DNA from 2 places in the Guptibacillus hwajinpoensis genome. Region 2 is predicted to be linked to the other one. Evidence: riboswitches for the same ligand, from Rfam matches in the RefSeq annotation. Region 2 holds a riboswitch; the other holds the start of a gene.
What was found. A riboswitch is a leader RNA that binds a small molecule or an ion and turns the genes downstream of it on or off. The one in region 2 is predicted to bind FMN.

Region 1 (8,377 bases), 1.7 Mb from region 2:
TAATCATTCTGCTAAGCTCCTTTGCTACCCTTTTTAACTAGTTTGAGAAAGCTTAGCTTCTTTTATTCGTTATGAATAGAACTGTCTAGTCACTTAAAAAAGAGATGCCTTTGTTTAGGCATCTCTTCTATGAATACTCATATGAACCGTTTAACTTTATTTGCTGTATTGCAGCAAAGAGCTCTGACAAATCTGCCTCTTTCAAGGAAGATAGAAATTCAGATTCACCACTAAGGTAGAGACGTTTTCTACCTGGATACTGTGGCAATAGATTTAGTGCGACTGCTTCATGGATCGTCGATTCCCTGCTCCAAACACCTTCTTCAATTGCTCTTTCAGCAAAAATAACAGGATATAGAACATGGAAAGTTTTCATTTTACCGTTTTGTTCATACGTAACTGTCGACCTTACGAAAGAATCTTCAGGAGAATTAGAACGTTCTTTTTCAAGCTGTTCAAATGCTACGTTGGTCACACGCATCAATTGTCCTCCTCATCTCATTCTTATTACGAGTCTTGCTCTCCTGGAATTTGTTGAAACTTCTCAAAAAACAGATCAGCTTCATCGTCTTCCGTTTCTTCGCTTCCATCGGGTAGTGGTGGAAGCTCCTTAATGGAGCTCAGTCCAAAATGAAATAGGAACTCTCTTGTTGTACCATATAAAATAGCTCGTCCTGCCTTCTCGGCTCTACCTGCTTCTTTAATGAGTAGCTTCCTCATCAATGTTTGAAGAGGTTTATCCGTTTTCACACCACGTATTTCCTCAATTTCAATCCTCGTAATCGGTTGTTTATAAGCTATGATGGCCATGGTTTCGAGAGCAGCTTGAGAAAGTGAATGATTTCCTGGTTGATCAATTAATTTTTCAATATACGGGGCATTTTTTGCATTAGTCGTAAGCTGGTATCCACCACCAAGAAACACAATTTTAAAACCCCGTTCTACCTCATCGTATTCTAGTTGTAATTCTTTTAGAGCATCAGAAATTGTCTCTTCTTCTAACGAGATGGTCTCACAAAGATCTTTCAACGTAATCCCTTCGTCCCCAACCACAAATAAAAGACTTTCAATAATGCTTTTCACTTCCTCTTTTGTCACTCTGAAGCCTTCCCTTCACTTTCAAAAATCATGATCTCTCCAAAATTGCTGTCCTGTTCACATGCAACAGCCCTTTTTTTCATTAGTTCCAAAATCGCAAGAAATGTCACAATCATATGTCCCCGTTCTTCTTCTACAAAAAGTTCCGTAAATCTCTTCCTCCCATTCCCCTGAAGCTTGAGTCTAATTTCATTCATCCGGTCTTCAATAGGAATGTCCTGACTTTGAATCCTCGTTCGCTTGGGCTTTTTGTCCTTCACGCGACGAGACATCTTTTGAAAGGCCGCTAACATATCATATAAGGTTACATCACCAATTGACGTTTGATGTTCCTCTCGACTATATTCACTAATATCAGCGGGTGGACGCGCATAAAGAAGGCTGCGGCTACTTTCCTTTTCCTTAAGGTCATTTGCTGCTTCTTTAAATCTCCGATACTCGACAAGCCGTTGTACCAGCTCATCCCGAGGGTCATCATCGAATTCCTGGTCATCATCAAATAACTCTTCTTCTTTTTGAGGGAGTAGCATTTTGCTCTTGATTGCTAGCAGTGTAGCAGCCATAACTAAATACTCGCTCGCTACATCCAATTCTAGTTCCTGCATCGTATGTATAAATGTTAAATACTGGTCTGTTATTTGTGATACAGGAATATCATAAATATCTACTTCGTACTTATTAATCAGGTGAAGCAATAGATCCAGAGGACCTTCAAAGGCATCTACCTTAACACTATATTGCATCATTTCATTCCATCTTCCTTTATCCATCTCCATCTAATAAAACGATTATATCATATTTCGTTATTTCGCCGATTCTCGAAATTATGGAGATCTAGGCTTAAATACTGCGCCACACAACTTCAGACAGGGAAAAAGACCTCTCTGATAGATGTTTCACTTTATTGCTATTTCTGCTTGAAATTAATAAAAGCTATATACATCAGCACTGTAACTAAGTATTATCTTACTTCTCCTATGAATAAGAAGTTGTTTCATTATCATATAGCTTCGTAATATGAACTTTTTTACAGTATGGATACGAAAATCATTCGCTTTAACACAGGAATAAACCTATGCTACACTACTAAGGAAATGGAGGGAACGATATGTATTCTGAAGCTTACATCGACTATCTCGCTCACTTCCACGGAATACGTGATTATTTTGAATGCCATGAAATTCTGGAGGAACATTGGAAGCAGGACCCACGCGGGAGACGAAAGACTCATTGGGTTGGATTGATCCAGATTGCAGTCGGATTATATCATCATCGTCGAGGGAATTTTGCAGGTGCAGCGCGAATGATCCAGAATGCAAAGCGAATTGCTATAAGTGAACGGATAGAGCTTGAGACGCTTGCTATTGACGTCGACCAGCTTCTTCGCGACCTTACACAGGAGTATCACCTCATTGAATCTCGTTCTCCATACAACGGATTCGATCTTCCACTTACAAGCAAGGAGCTCCTCCAACAATGCCAGGAACGCTGTCAAGAACTTGGATGTGCGTACGGCACACCCAGTGATTTAACAAATGATGACCTCATCCACAGACACTCCAGGCGGGATCGAACAGAAGTACTCGTTGAAAGAAACCACCAATTTCAAATTCGACACCAAAAAAGGAACGGCTGAGCCGTTCCTTTTTGTAGTTGATCATTATTTAATGTTTTCTTCTAAGTGACATCTCTCAAAAAACGTTCCAGTATATTCATTTCCCTTTATATCAATCTCATCACTTAGCATCTCTCGAAGTGCTTCCACCATATGCTTTCCGATCCCCTGATGACGGTGAGAAGGATTGACACTAATGTGCTTTAACTCTACTTCGTTCTCATTTACCCACTCAATACCTAGCAAACCAATAATGTCTTCATCTTTCCATAGAAAAAGCTGGCAAGATTCCATTTCTTCATAATCTTTAATTGACTGCTGTAGCCTTTTGATGTCTTTTTCATTAGGCATGAAGCTTAACAAACCCATCGCAATTTTCTCATGAGCTTTTTTATAACGAATTAGCATGATTATCCCTCATTAAAGTAGTTCTTGGCTCGGCCGTTTATTATACTATTCCTTATCTGTATAATACGTTCAGATCAATCTACGGACAAGCGCAGCGAGCATGATGATCGCAATCAACACACACATGCGAATCAACCTTTTCTTGATTTCTTCCAGGCTTCAAAAACTTAACTCCTTCGCCTTTCTTTGAACACCATACCCATCATAGCCAAAAACGTCTGGATAATCAACCTTCAAATGATTTTGATAAATTGGCCATTTCAATTGCGGCCGTTGCTGCATCCCAACCTTTGTTCCCTGCCTTAGTACCAGCACGTTCCACAGCCTGCTCGATTGTATTGGTCGTCAGTACTCCAAAAATGACTGGAACACCAGACTGCATCGCTAGTGACCCCACCCCTTTCGAGACTTCACTACAAACATAATCAAAGTGAGGGGTTGCACCGCGAATGACAGTCCCTAACGTAATAACGGCATCGTAACGTCCTGTATCAACCATTTTCTTGGCTGCGAACGGAATTTCAAATGCTCCCGGAACCCAGGCGATATCAATATTTTCATCAGTTAATCCATGACGGCGCAAAGCATCTTCAGCCCCCCCCAGAAGTTTACTGGTAATAAATTCATTAAACCTTCCTACTACAATACCCACTTTTAGTCCAGATCCAACCAAATTTCCTTCAAATAATTGTCCCATATTAAATAGCCTCCCGATTTCACTCTTATCTTACAAGTGAAGCATGTGTCCTAACTTGCTATGCTTCGTTTTTAAGTACCGTTCATTTTCTTTACGTGATGGCATTTCCAGTGCTATACGAGTTTCAACCTCAAGTCCGTAGCCTTTTAATCCGGCAATTTTCCTCGGGTTATTTGTCAGTAAATTCATTTTTGAGATTCCAAGATCCCTTAAAATTTGAGCGCCGATACCATAATCTCTGAGATCAGGTTTAAAACCAAGCTTCTCATTCGCTTCAACCGTATCGTACCCCTGCTCTTGTAGTTTGTATGCCTTCATTTTATTAAGAAGGCCTATCCCTCTTCCTTCCTGTCGCATGTAAAGCAGTACACCGTGTCCTTCTTCCTCAATTTGAGATAGAGCCGCATGTAGTTGAGGGCCACAATCGCATCGAAATGATCCGAAGACGTCCCCAGTTAGGCACTCAGAATGCACGCGCACAAGCGTAGGCTGATCTGGGAGAATCTCCCCTTTAATAAGTGCCACATGTTCTTTTTGATCGAGAACATTTGAATATCCAACAGCGCGGAACGAGCCGTATTCTGTTGGAAGTTCAATTTCCACTTCTTTTTTCACAAGAACGTCTTTGCGGTTTCGGTACTGAATTAAATCTTTAATAGTGACCATTTTCAAATCAAACTCTTTTGCAATCTCAATAAGATCCGGCACACGTGCCATCTCACCGTCTTCTTTCATTATTTCACAAATAACTCCAGCTGGAGCTGACCCAGAAAGCCTTGCTAAATCGACGGCAGCTTCTGTATGACCTGCTCTCCTTAATACTCCTCCATCTTTCGCAACGAGCGGAAAAACGTGGCCAGGCCGGTTAAAGTCGGCTGGTCTCGCGTTCTGATTGATTAAGGCATTAATTGTTAGTGCTCTCTCAGCAGCTGAAATACCAGTTGTAATACTAGTATGGTCAACACTTACTGTAAATGCCGTACCATGTGAATCTGTATTGTGATCCACCATAGGATTTAATCTCAGCTCCCGGGCACGGTCCTCTGTAATAGGTGTACAAACAAGGCCCCTTCCTTTTGTTATCATAAAATTGATGATCTCAGGAGTCACTTTATCTGCTAGCGCTACAAAATCGCCTTCATTCTCACGATCTTCATCATCACAAACGATGACGACCCTTCCCTGCATTAAATCGTAAATGGCTTCCTCTATCGTATGGAACATGTCTATCCCTCCCTCACCTTTATTTGAACCCATGATCTTCAAAGAATTGACTGCCAAGTGAAGCGGTGTGCTCTGATTTAGAGCCACTTCTTTGTTCTAAGTATTTCATAATGTATTTTCCGAGCATATCACATTCAATATTCACTAAATCACCAACCCGCTTATTACCTAAAACCGTCTTTTCGACCGTATGAGGAATAAGAGATATCGTCAAGGTGTTCTCGCCGATACCAAAAACGGTTAGGCTCGTTCCATCAACCGATACAGAGCCTTTCTCAACGAAATAAATGAGAAGTTCTCTCGATATCGCGATATCGTAATAAACTGCATTATCAACGTTTTCAACGCGTGTAATTTTCCCCACACCATCAACGTGCCCTGAAACAAAATGGCCGCCAAAGCGACCGTTAGCTGACATCGCACGTTCGAGGTTAACTGAGGAATTGGGTCCAAGGTGACGAAGACCTGTGGAACGAAATGTTTCAGGCATGATGTCAACCGTAAAAGCAGAATCTGTATATGACGTTACAGTTAAACACACACCATTAATTGAAATACTATCACCAAGGTGAGCATCAATTAAGACCGTTTCTGCAGCAATCTGCATGACGATTGACTCCCCTGCCTGCTGAACGCTCTCTACTCGACCGATTTCTTCTACAATTCCTGTAAACATTACCGTTTCTCCCTTCTTCGAGCGATAACTCTAATGTCATCTCCGATTTGATCAACACTAAGCATTTCGAGATCCACTGCATCATTCATTCGGGAGAAGCCGGTACCTCCAAAAGATGATGGAGACTGTCTACCACCAATTAATTTAGGGGCAATATACGTAATAACCTGTTCAAACGATTGCGATTCAAGGAAACTGGCATTCACCTCGGCGCCTCCTTCTACAAACAGAGAAGTAATTTGATTTTCACCAAGGATTTTTAGCACTTCTTTGATTTGAATCTGTTTTTCAGATATCCCAATCAAACGGACATGATCAGGGAACATGCGATCATTTTTACTGACAGCTTCTTTTGTCGTCACAATCCACGTTTCAGCTCTCCTGTCTTTGAGCAGCATTGCATCCGAGGAAATCCTAAGTTGATGATCAAGGACTATCCTTATCGGTGATAGCCCCTCGCCGTACCTTGTTGTTAATGATGGGTCGTCTGCAATGACAGTTCCGACTCCAACAAGAATGGCATCATGTTTATGTCGAAATGAGTGTACATCCCTTCTAGCTAGTTCTCCTGTAACCCATTTGCTATCCCCAGTTCGAGAGGAAATTTTACCATCAAGAGTAGTAGCAGACTTTAGAGTAACAAACGGTCGATGATGAGTGATGTAGTGGAAAAACATTTCATTCAATATCAGGGCTTCTTCTTCAAGAAGACCTACTTCAACATGAACCCCTGCTTCTTTCAGTTTCTCTATTCCTTTACCTGCTACGAGCGGATTTGGATCCTGACTCGCAATAAAGACAGTTGAAATACCAGCCTTGATAAGGGCATCTGCACAAGGCGGCGTACGGCCATGATGACTGCACGGTTCTAACGTAACGTATGCAGTGGCACCCTCCGCTTTTTTCCCAGCCATTTGAAGTGCTTGCACTTCGGCGTGTCCTTCTCCAGCTTTCAGGTGTGCACCCATGCCGATTATGCGTCCATCGCTCACGATCAAAGCACCTACAGCAGGATTAGGCCTCGTCTGTCCAACGGTACCTCGCGCCATATCGATTGCTGTTTTCATATAATCCTGATGATTCATAGTATCTACTCCTGTGCCACTTTCCATTTACGGTGTTGAAAGATGGCATGAAAAAAGCCTCCCAAAACTCATACTTGGGAGGCAAAAGTATATATACCAAATAAACCTTTTGAATCGTAGATTCAAAAAGAAATTGGTTACTTTATATTCCTTCTCCCATCCAGACTATACTGTCGGTTCTGGTTTCTCACCAGATCCACCGTTTGCATATGCAAACGGGTCACGGACTTAGCTAGCTTAATCGCCAGTCATCACCGCCGGTTGGGACTTTCACCCGCCCCCGAAGGAAAGTTTTTAGTTTTTAGTAGTATGAAGAACTATTCTTCGTCCCAAACCTTTACTTCTTTCATTACATCGCCTTGCTTGATGCGTAGGACTGTATCCATGCCTTCTGTCACCTGACCAAAGACTGTATGGACGCCATCAAGATGTGGTTGTGGTTCGTGAACAAGGAAAAACTGGCTGCCGCCTGTGTTTTTACCTGCATGAGCCATTGAAAGTGAACCTGCTACGTGCTTATGTGGGTTACCCTCTGTTTCACAGTCAATCGTGTAACCAGGACCACCCATACCAGATCCAGTTGGGTCTCCGCCCTGAGCAACAAAGCCAGGAATCACGCGGTGGAAATTCACTCCATTATAGAAGCCTTCGTTCGCAAGCTTCTCAAAGTTAGCTACCGTGTTAGGTGCTTCTTCTGGGTAAAATTCAATTTGAATTACCTCTCCATTTTCGAATGCAATTGTACCTTTTTTCATTAATTAATCCTCCTGCACAAACATTTTGCTTGAAAGCACTTTTATTATAGCATAGAGTTCTGCTACACCCTATTAATTCTACTTCAAATTATTATTTTGATATAATCGCTTGCTTCAATGGAAGGTCATGGTGGATTAAATCTTCGTACGATTCTCTCTTCACAACAAGGCTTGCTTCGCCATTCTCTACGAAAACAACAGCTGGTTTTGGTAAACGGTTGTAGTTGTTAGCCATCGAATACCCGTATGCTCCAGTTGAAAAGACAGCCATTACATCCCCTGAAATCGCGCGTTGCAACTTACAATCCCAGATTAACATATCGCCTGACTCACAGCATTTCCCTGCAACTGAGTACAGATGATCTCTCGTTTCGTTCATTCGGTTCGCAATTGCTGCTTCATACTTAGCCTGATATAACGCTGGACGAAGGTTATCACTCATTCCACCGTCAACTGCAAGATAATTTCGAAGCTCAGGTACATGCTTATGGGAACCTACCGTATAAAGAGTCAAACCCGCTTCTCCTACAAGAGAACGACCTGGTTCAATCCATATTTCCGGCATCGCCATTCCTTCGCTGAGGTTTCGTTTAACGGCGTGCGTCATCGCTGCGATATAATCACCGACAGGTATTGGCTGGTCATCTGCAGTATAACGAATTCCGAAGCCTCCGCCCAGATTTAAAACCTCTGGCGCAAATCCAAATGATTCATACCAGGTTGAAAGGTATTGAAATATTTTGTCGATTGCCATCACGAATCCTGTTGTTTCAAAAATTTGAGAGCCTATATGACAGTGAAGTCCAAGTAATTTTAGAG
Region 2 (8,377 bases):
TAATGGGTCGAAAAGCCAATTACAATGAAGGAAAGGAACGTTCCTCCAAACGCAAGGGCGATTATCGGCTTTTTATTCTCATTTAAATGGGCGAAAGGAAGTTTTAATGCTGCCTCACCTAGAAGTGCTGGAAGAAAGATCGTTAGAATGACAAAATTAAAAACGTCACCTTCCGTAATAAACATTTTCAGCGGTTCAAGAACGGGAATGTTAAATAGTCCAATGAGTGTTCCAATGATAACGAGCGCAATCGGATAAGGCTGTTTCAGCTTTTTGGCAATTGCCGTTATACCTGCCGCAATCATTGTAAGAATCAGTCCAAGTTCGAATATGTGATGCATATCTAAATGTTCCATGACCAGCCTCCGATTCATTAATCTCCTTATATTATAACCAAAATAATGCAGGATTGGAAAATGCGCCTCAGAAATTAAATGCTAGAGGTTGTTTTTCACTAATTATTTTGGTAATGAAAGGGCTGATACAAAAAAAAGAAGAGCTCATTTAATGAACTCTTCTTCCAGGCGGTATGATTAATTTACTCCCACCTGGTTCCATGCACTTGCAACTGCATTGTAAGTTGTCCCAGTGCCATAAAGATCAGATGTAGCTTGCAATAGTGCTGCCCTTGCCGTACTAAAGTTACTTGTAGGTGTTAAATAGATACTTAATGCACGATAGTAAATTTTCTCAGCTTTTGCTTTCCCGATGCTTTGGATTGTCAGATAAGCAGCTTTATTTGGGATTCCACTATTTGTATGAACACCACCATTGTCAGATGACGTGTAATAATAGTCATCCATATGCGATGGCTGTCCATAAGCATCAGGATTCGATAGACTTCTTAATGCATCTCCTGACCTGTTAGGCGTGTAGACATCTTCTCCAAGAAGGAAGTCCCCTGGTTCCACAAAGTAGCCGAATACATCTGACATAGATTCGTTCAATGCACCAGATTGATTTTGATATTGAAGCCCTGCAGTTCTTTCAGTTACTGCATGAGTAATCTCATGGGCAACAACGTCTTGTGCACCAGACAATGGATCGAATGTTGAACCATCACCATCTCCATAGACCATTTGTGAGCCATTCCAGAATGCATTATTGTAACTTGATCCATAGTGCACCGTTGATCGAATGGTTGCGCCGTTGTTATCAAAGCTATTTCGGTTATGCGTATTTTTGTAATAGTCATAAACTGTACCAGCATAATAATGAGCATCCACATCTGCACCTTGAGAGGTTGCAGTGAAAGCATTGTTACTATCTACTGAATAGTATCCAGGTAGGGAGGAACCGTAATTTGCTGTTCTTGTTTCAATGACACCATTCATTGGCTTGGTAACATCGTATAAGTAGTGTGTGCCATTAGAATAGTACGTATTTAGAGATTTATAATCGCCAAGTACACCATACCCGTAACCTGTCGTTGCTCCTTCAGTAACGGCATTATATGCATCGACAATTGAGCCATCACGAGCATCAACATAAATCTGCCAATTCGCAGGGTATGGATCAATGAATTGAAGCTGTACTTTATAAGTTAAATAGTATTCATTATCTTTTTCATATACTACTTTCTCGCTTTTTTCTACCATGTCAGAGACATCAGATTTCTTCATAAAGCTTTGCTCATCACTTACAACGTTTTGTGGCTTTACATCGATATGATTCCAGGCTTTCTTAATTGCTACCTCTTTTTTAACGGATACTTTCGAACTTCCTTTAAAATTCTTTTCTGCATCCGGGTGCAGATCACCGTTTACTGCTACAACTTCTCCATTTTCATCCGTATGTACGATGAACCGCGCTCCTTCAATTTCTACGCCTTTTACAGTCTGAACATATTCATAATGCTTCATTCCTAGCTCATCTGTCATTTCATTTACTAGCTTTAAATCTTTGGTTTTTATTTTAAATAGACTTTCATTCGACTTTAAATATGACTTAACCGCCTTTTCAGTTTTAACGCTTTTTTCTGATAGTTTTCCGGAAAGGAACGAAGGTACTTTACGCTCGTCTTCCCAGTTTTGCTTCACGATTTCCATCTTTTTGAGTGCCTGCTTTTGTTCAGGATTCAAATCATTCGTCGAAGCACCAGCTGGAAGTGCTGAACCAAATGCAAGACCTGTAGCAAGTATAACGGCAATTCCCTTTTTCATTTCATTTCCTCCATTTCGGAATAATTAGAATTTTTAATACATTGGTAGATTAACACATATTTTCTATTGTTTGTATTGGGAAATATAGTAGAAATCACAGGAATTAATGCGTTTAAATGCTCATTCCTTTCCCAATAACATTTAAATTCATGGCGTGATATAATTTATTCATAAGTTTATTTAATGGTAAAAAAATACATAATTAGGTTTTGGAATGAAAAAAAGGCAGCCTATTGGCCTGCCTTTCTCGTTGATTTATTTATGTTATAAAACATTCGTACTACATTCTAGCCAATAATGATACAGTAGTCCATCAAACGAAAGCTGCTAGACTACTAGAAATGATCCTATTTACGCCGACTTAATGTTTCAAAATTCAATAATAGTAAAATCGCACAGTGCAAGTTAAGAAAAATCCTGATTATACATTGATAGGAGCTTCTAATCTAAAAGTTATGAAAATCTTCTTGGGCACATACATATGAAACAACCATGAACAAGCAGGTGAGCGTTTTATGTATAAAAAAATGGTTGCTGTGTTCACAGGAAGTGCTCTTGTTGGCTTTGGAATCAACAGTTTCCTCGTTCCAAATCAATTAATCGATGGTGGTATGATTGGGATAGGTTTAATTATCAAATACTTATGGGGCTATCAGACTGGTCTTACCATCATATCCTTAAGCATTCCACTCTATATTATTGCATTTCTTTACTTTCGCCCTTACTTTTATAATAGCCTCCATGGATTATTACTTTCTTCTTTATTTATTGATTTATTCTCTCCGCTTCGTCACATTTTTTCCTTCCCTATTCTAATCAGCGCCATTCTTGGTGGCTTTTTCGTAGGTTCGGGTATTGGCTTCATGCTTAGATTTGAAACGAGTACAGGGGGCACAGATCTACTTGCCCAATTTATTTCAAGAATGTTCTCCTTAAATGTAGGATTCATCATTTTCATTATTGATGGGTTGGTGATTATTATCGGCTCACAAACCATTGGATTGAACTCAACAATCTATTCTGCGATAACTATTTTATTCGTTGGGCTTACAACAAGCCTGTTAACCATCAAAAAAGAAGCTACTTAGTTTTAATAGCGCTGGCTACATGGCCAGCGCTTTTTTAATAGTAAGTAATTCTTCAATTGTTTACCTTTTGAACATTCCAGTAATGTTCACTAATCACATCTGCAATGGCTCTTACCGTTCTGCTTAATTGATCAAGGTTATTGTCAACACCACCCATTTCAATAAGTAGGGCATTTGGAGACAAATCTTGATTGTAGATGCCATCAACACCCTGCCCCTTCTTCCCAATAACCCCCCGACTTAACCCCGGATATTGATCCTTTAATGCCTCATGAAGATCTTTAGCAAGGGCAAGATTCTTCTCATAGTTAGGATTTTCTTCTCCGATAACAAAGACAGTTCGGGCGTATTCTTCATTGTTAATTGTAACCGTTGTATCCTTCTCTCTTAATGCATCACGATGAATGTCTATAAACAAATCGAACTCATCGCTTCCGGCAATCGCAGATTGAACGATCGTCCTCGAAACATCATAGGCTTTACCGTGTTCCCAGCCTTTCTCGTTTAGAAGAACCCCAATATTCGAATCATCTACTCGTGCTCCAATTCCGCGATTTTCAAGTTCCTCCCCCAGCATCTTGCCTACTAAAGTAATATTTGTTTTCCCATCATTTGCAAGATCTGCATCCTTCTTTCCGTCGAGTCCAAGAAGGGGAAGGTAGGATTCATAACTATGGGAATGATAGATAAACGCGACTTCTCTTCCATTAGTCGTTTGAACAGGTGGTGTAACGTTTCCTTTCGACTCTTTAATTTGAAGCTTTTCTGAAGGAACTTCTCTTTCTTTCAACAATTCATTTAAAGGAGGAGCTGACTCTACTGGAAGGTTCGTGAAGTTTGTCCCTTCCCCTGCTACGTGAATCTTGGCATCATACAATGCAAAGCCCGGGAGTTCACCACCAACCAGACTTCGAATATCACCTGGCTTTACACTAGTAATAAATTGGAAGGCGACAAGAGAAAGTGCTGGGGGTTCACTTGCCTCAGGTAAAACCTGGGTTAAATAATGATTTTCCGTGCCCATTCCGTAAACCATTGCTTCAGTAGAAAAACTCGTAATCCAGTCATGCAGCATGGAAGATGAAAGACGATATCTTGTTTCTGAAGAAGATATAAACCCGGCTACAACAAATAGGACAATCAAACCAATAATGGTAAAAAAAGAAAATGCTCTGATTTTCATACTGCTTCCATCACTAAACCATTTAATAGAACTGCTTTTCATCTCAACTTCCCTCCTGCCACTCTCGCTTTAGATACTTATTTCTATGAAAACGAGGACTACTTTAGAAGATTTTTTTGCTAGTGAACATAGAAATTTAGGGATAGAAAGGAAAAACAAGCAAAATATATTTGATAAATGAATGTGTGAAAAGTATGATAAAGATGAGGATACAGGAGGTGAACAGAATGGGTAAATCATCAGCATATATTGCTGTAATAATTTTGTTCCTTGTAATGGTTGTAGGTTTTACATACTGGCTATCCACAACCGAAGAACACGCCGGCAATGAAGCAGGTCACGGCGAACAGGCGGAAGAAGGTGGCGGTGAAAAAGGCGGCGACTCCGCTGGGGGTGAAGCTGAAAAAATTTTCTCTCAGAATTGCGCATCTTGCCATGGTGAAAACCTTGGAGGTGGAGCGGGCCCCGCACTTGAAGCTGTAGGTGGTAAGTATTCGAAAGATGAGATTCTTGAAATCATTAAAAATGGTAAAGGCGGCGGAATGCCAGCTGGTGTCATTCAAGGGAAGGAAGCAGAAATGGTTGCTACCTGGCTTTCTGAGAAAAAATAATAGCGCTTTATTGAAGCTCTCTGTTCAATTGAATAGAGAGTTTTTACTTGCACCGAAAGAAAGCGTTATCACAAAACAACATAGCTTCAAGATATATTTGTTGAGCTATCATATTTCCCGCTGTATAATAAAGTTGTAACTAATTATAGCGAACTATCTTCGGGGCAGGGTGTAATTCCCGACCGGCGGTGAAGGATAAGTATTTCCTCAAGCCCGCGAGCCTGTATTTTGGGCAGGATCTGGTGAAATTCCAGAGCCGACAGTATAGTCTGGATGGGAGAAGATGGTGGATAAGTAAGCTTCTTTTGATATTCGAGAAGAGCTTGCTTATTTCCCCATGCCGTAACCATGAGCCCCATACTCATGGTTTTTTTGTGTGCACTGGGGCCACATCTCCTTTTTCGGTGGTTCGAAAAAAAAGGGAGAAATGTCAAAATGAAAAGTGTATCGAAAACGCAACGAATGATCGTGATTGCGATGTTTAGTAGTATCTCTTATCTGCTAATGCTATTTGATTTTCCACTGCCTGGATTTCCTGTTTTCCTGCAAATTGATTTCAGTGATATTCCAGCACTCTTCGTGGCTATTCTTTATGGGCCGGTAGCCGGGATTCTTGTTGAAGCGATTAAGAACTTTATCCATTTCGGAATTCAGGGAAGCTTCACTGGTGTACCAATTGGCCAGCTTGCTAATTTTATTGCAGGTGTATTCTTTATCGTGCCAACAGCTCTTATTTTCCGGAAGTTTAATCAAACCCAGAAAGGATTAACACTGGGATTGACCATCGGGACGATTCTTATGTCAGCAATGATGGGGTTGTTGAATTATATCATCATCCTACCGGCATACACCTGGTTCATGGGCTTTGAAGAAATGTCAGCATCAGCTCGTCAGGCCCTAGTATTAACAGGTATTACCCCGTTTAACCTATTAAAAGGCGCAATCGTAGCCGGGATATTTATCGCCTTTTTCGTAAAATTAAAACCCTGGTTTGAAAAGCAAATCAGGATCGCATAAAGTGAAACTTCAATCAAAGGGGGCATTAATCCCTCTTCTTGAAGGAATAAATTAAAACCCGGATCTGTAAAAAGATCCGGGTTTTTTGAAGGGGTATTCCCATTATTTGTTGAATTAGTTATAAAAAGGAGTAAGGAGGGACTCCCTGTGTTAACGATCGAATGGCTCGAAAAATCCACTATTAGGGACCTTCAAAATGCAATGTTCGAAGGTAACCTTTCTTCAGAAAAACTCGTAAAGTTCTATCTCAATCAAATCGCTACTCATAATCCTCATATAAATGCTGTCCTTGAAGTAAACCCGGATGCACTCTTTGTCGCAGCAGGACTCGACCGAGAACGACAGAAAACTGGATCAAGAAGTCTTCTTCATGGGATTCCAATCTTATTAAAAGATAACATTAATACTGGTGATCATTTACACACAAGTGCTGGATCTGCTGCTCTTGCCTGTTCATATGGTAAAAAAGATGCGTTTCTTGTAAAAAAGCTTCGAGAAGCAGGTGCTATAATTCTCGGTAAAACAAATATGACTGAATGGGCGAACTTTATGAGTGACTCCATGCCAAATGGATTTAGTTCAAGAGGTGGGCAGGTTTTGAACCCGTATGGACCAGGAACTCTAGATGTAGGGGGATCCAGTTCTGGTTCAGCTGCAGCGGTCGCCTGTCATTTTAGTCCGGCCGCTATCGGTACCGAGACAAATGGCTCTATCCTTAGCCCCGCTAGCTCGAATGCAGCCGTCGGATTAAAACCAACTGTTGGATCAGTTAGTCGAAAAGGAATCATTCCAATCTCTTTTTCACAGGATACAGCTGGCCCCATTACTCGAAATGTAACAGACGCCGCAATTTTACTAGGCATTATGTCTGGGAGTGATCCCGAAGACCCCGTTACGCATGGGATAACCGTGTATCATGATTACACCCCTTACCTCCTCAAGCCTCTCTTTGCAGAATTCAGAATCGGTATCGTCAGGAAAGGCTATTACGATCAAATGCATCCTGAAGAACAGAAGCTGATGGAGATTGCTATTTCTGAACTAGAGTTCATAGGGTGTACCTTTACTGAAGTAGACGAGATTACCCCACATCAGAACGAACTTGAGAACGATTTCCAGGTTCTGCTACATGAATTCAAACCAGCCCTTAATAGCTATCTTGCCAATGAAACAAAGAACTCTTCAGGAATGACACTGGATACTGTCATCAATTATTACAAACAAAATCCCCAACTGATCAAATATGGTCAGGAACGATTAGTTGAAGCTAACGAAAAAAATGGCCTGTTGAGTGATCCAATATATATTAGTAGTCGGTTGCGTGATTTAGAAGATGGTAAAAGCGCTCTTGATCAGTTGTTCGAAAAAGGTGTTGATGCTCTTCTATTCGCTGGATGTTATGGCTCTACCATTCCTGCGAAAGCAGGTTATCCGTCTATAACCGTTCCGGCTGGCGCTACCTCAAATGGAAAACCATTTGGAATCACCTTTACAAGTAAAGCCTTTAACGAACCCCAGCTAATAAAATTAGCATATGGATACGAACAACAAACACAGCTTCGAAAACTCCCTGAACGTTTTTCACTAGTCTAACAAAGCAAAAAAAGCGCGGCATGCAGCCACGCTTTTTTCCTTTTTACTTCTCGATTGTTACCCATTTAAGTGAAGAATCTGCTCCAAACTTGTGAATATGATAGTTTTTAACATAATCCTTCATTATAATTGCGCTACCGCCCTGGTAAGTAGGAACGATTGCAGCATCCTCTTCAATAAGAATGCGCTCAGGTTCTTGCATCATTTCCCAGCGTTTTTGTTCATCAGATTCAGTCTTAGCGCCGGAAACTAGCTTATCATACTCTTCATTTGAGTAGTCCATACGGTTGTATGCTCCACCAGTTTCAAACATGTAGACGTAAGTCATTGGATCTGGATAATCTGGTCCCCAACCACCAGTGGAGATATCAAAATTACCAGCATCTTCAAGCTCAAGGAACTGCTTCCATGGTTGCTTGTTGATCGTAACTGTTATGCCATCAAGCTTGGATTCAAACTGATTTTTCGCATATTCAGCGATTTTAGATGCCAAATCACTATCCGTTGTAAGGAATTCCAGCTCGACACTATCAGTTCCAAGTGCTTCTAAGCCTTTCTTCCAGTATTCTGCAGCGTCATCTGCTGTTTGATCAACCATGTAGCCGTCTGGAGCAGGTGCACGGAAGTCTTCTCCATCAAGGAATAGGAATTCTTTAGGTACAAGGTAGCGAGCTGCTACTGAACCATTGTTAAGTAGTACATTTACAAGACCATCACGGTCAT

Region 1: linked by a shared signal. The riboswitch ahead of ribD (bifunctional diaminohydroxyphosphoribosylaminopyrimidine deaminase/5-amino-6-(5-phosphoribosylamino)uracil reductase RibD) and the one ahead of ABFG93_RS07835 (ECF transporter S component) in region 2 are both predicted to bind FMN.

What each region holds. Positions count from the first base shown of each region.
Region 1 covers NZ_CP156674.1:3,894,739-3,903,115, reverse strand. The annotation lists gene ABFG93_RS20215 (type III polyketide synthase) at 1-7, opposite strand, end outside; gene ABFG93_RS20210 (hypothetical protein) at 128-481, opposite strand; gene scpB (SMC-Scp complex subunit ScpB) at 508-1,098, opposite strand; gene ABFG93_RS20200 (segregation/condensation protein A) at 1,095-1,841, opposite strand; gene ABFG93_RS20195 (DUF309 domain-containing protein) at 2,207-2,734, shown strand; gene ABFG93_RS20190 (GNAT family N-acetyltransferase) at 2,759-3,121, opposite strand; gene ribH (6,7-dimethyl-8-ribityllumazine synthase) at 3,348-3,818, opposite strand; gene ABFG93_RS20180 (bifunctional 3,4-dihydroxy-2-butanone-4-phosphate synthase/GTP cyclohydrolase II) at 3,849-5,042, opposite strand; gene ribE (riboflavin synthase) at 5,062-5,718, opposite strand; gene ribD (bifunctional diaminohydroxyphosphoribosylaminopyrimidine deaminase/5-amino-6-(5-phosphoribosylamino)uracil reductase RibD) at 5,718-6,803, opposite strand; FMN riboswitch at 6,948-7,095, opposite strand; gene ABFG93_RS20165 (peptidylprolyl isomerase) at 7,121-7,558, opposite strand; gene lysA (diaminopimelate decarboxylase) at 7,650-8,377, opposite strand, start outside.
Region 2 covers NZ_CP156674.1:1,535,951-1,544,327, forward strand. The annotation lists gene ABFG93_RS07810 (cation:proton antiporter) at 1-356, opposite strand, end outside; gene ABFG93_RS07815 (M4 family metallopeptidase) at 534-2,162, opposite strand; gene ABFG93_RS07820 (YitT family protein) at 2,678-3,250, shown strand; gene spoIIP (stage II sporulation protein P) at 3,303-4,475, opposite strand; gene ABFG93_RS07830 (c-type cytochrome) at 4,709-5,044, shown strand; FMN riboswitch at 5,196-5,333, shown strand; gene ABFG93_RS07835 (ECF transporter S component) at 5,480-6,061, shown strand; gene ABFG93_RS07840 (amidase family protein) at 6,209-7,654, shown strand; gene ABFG93_RS07845 (ABC transporter substrate-binding protein) at 7,698-8,377, opposite strand, start outside.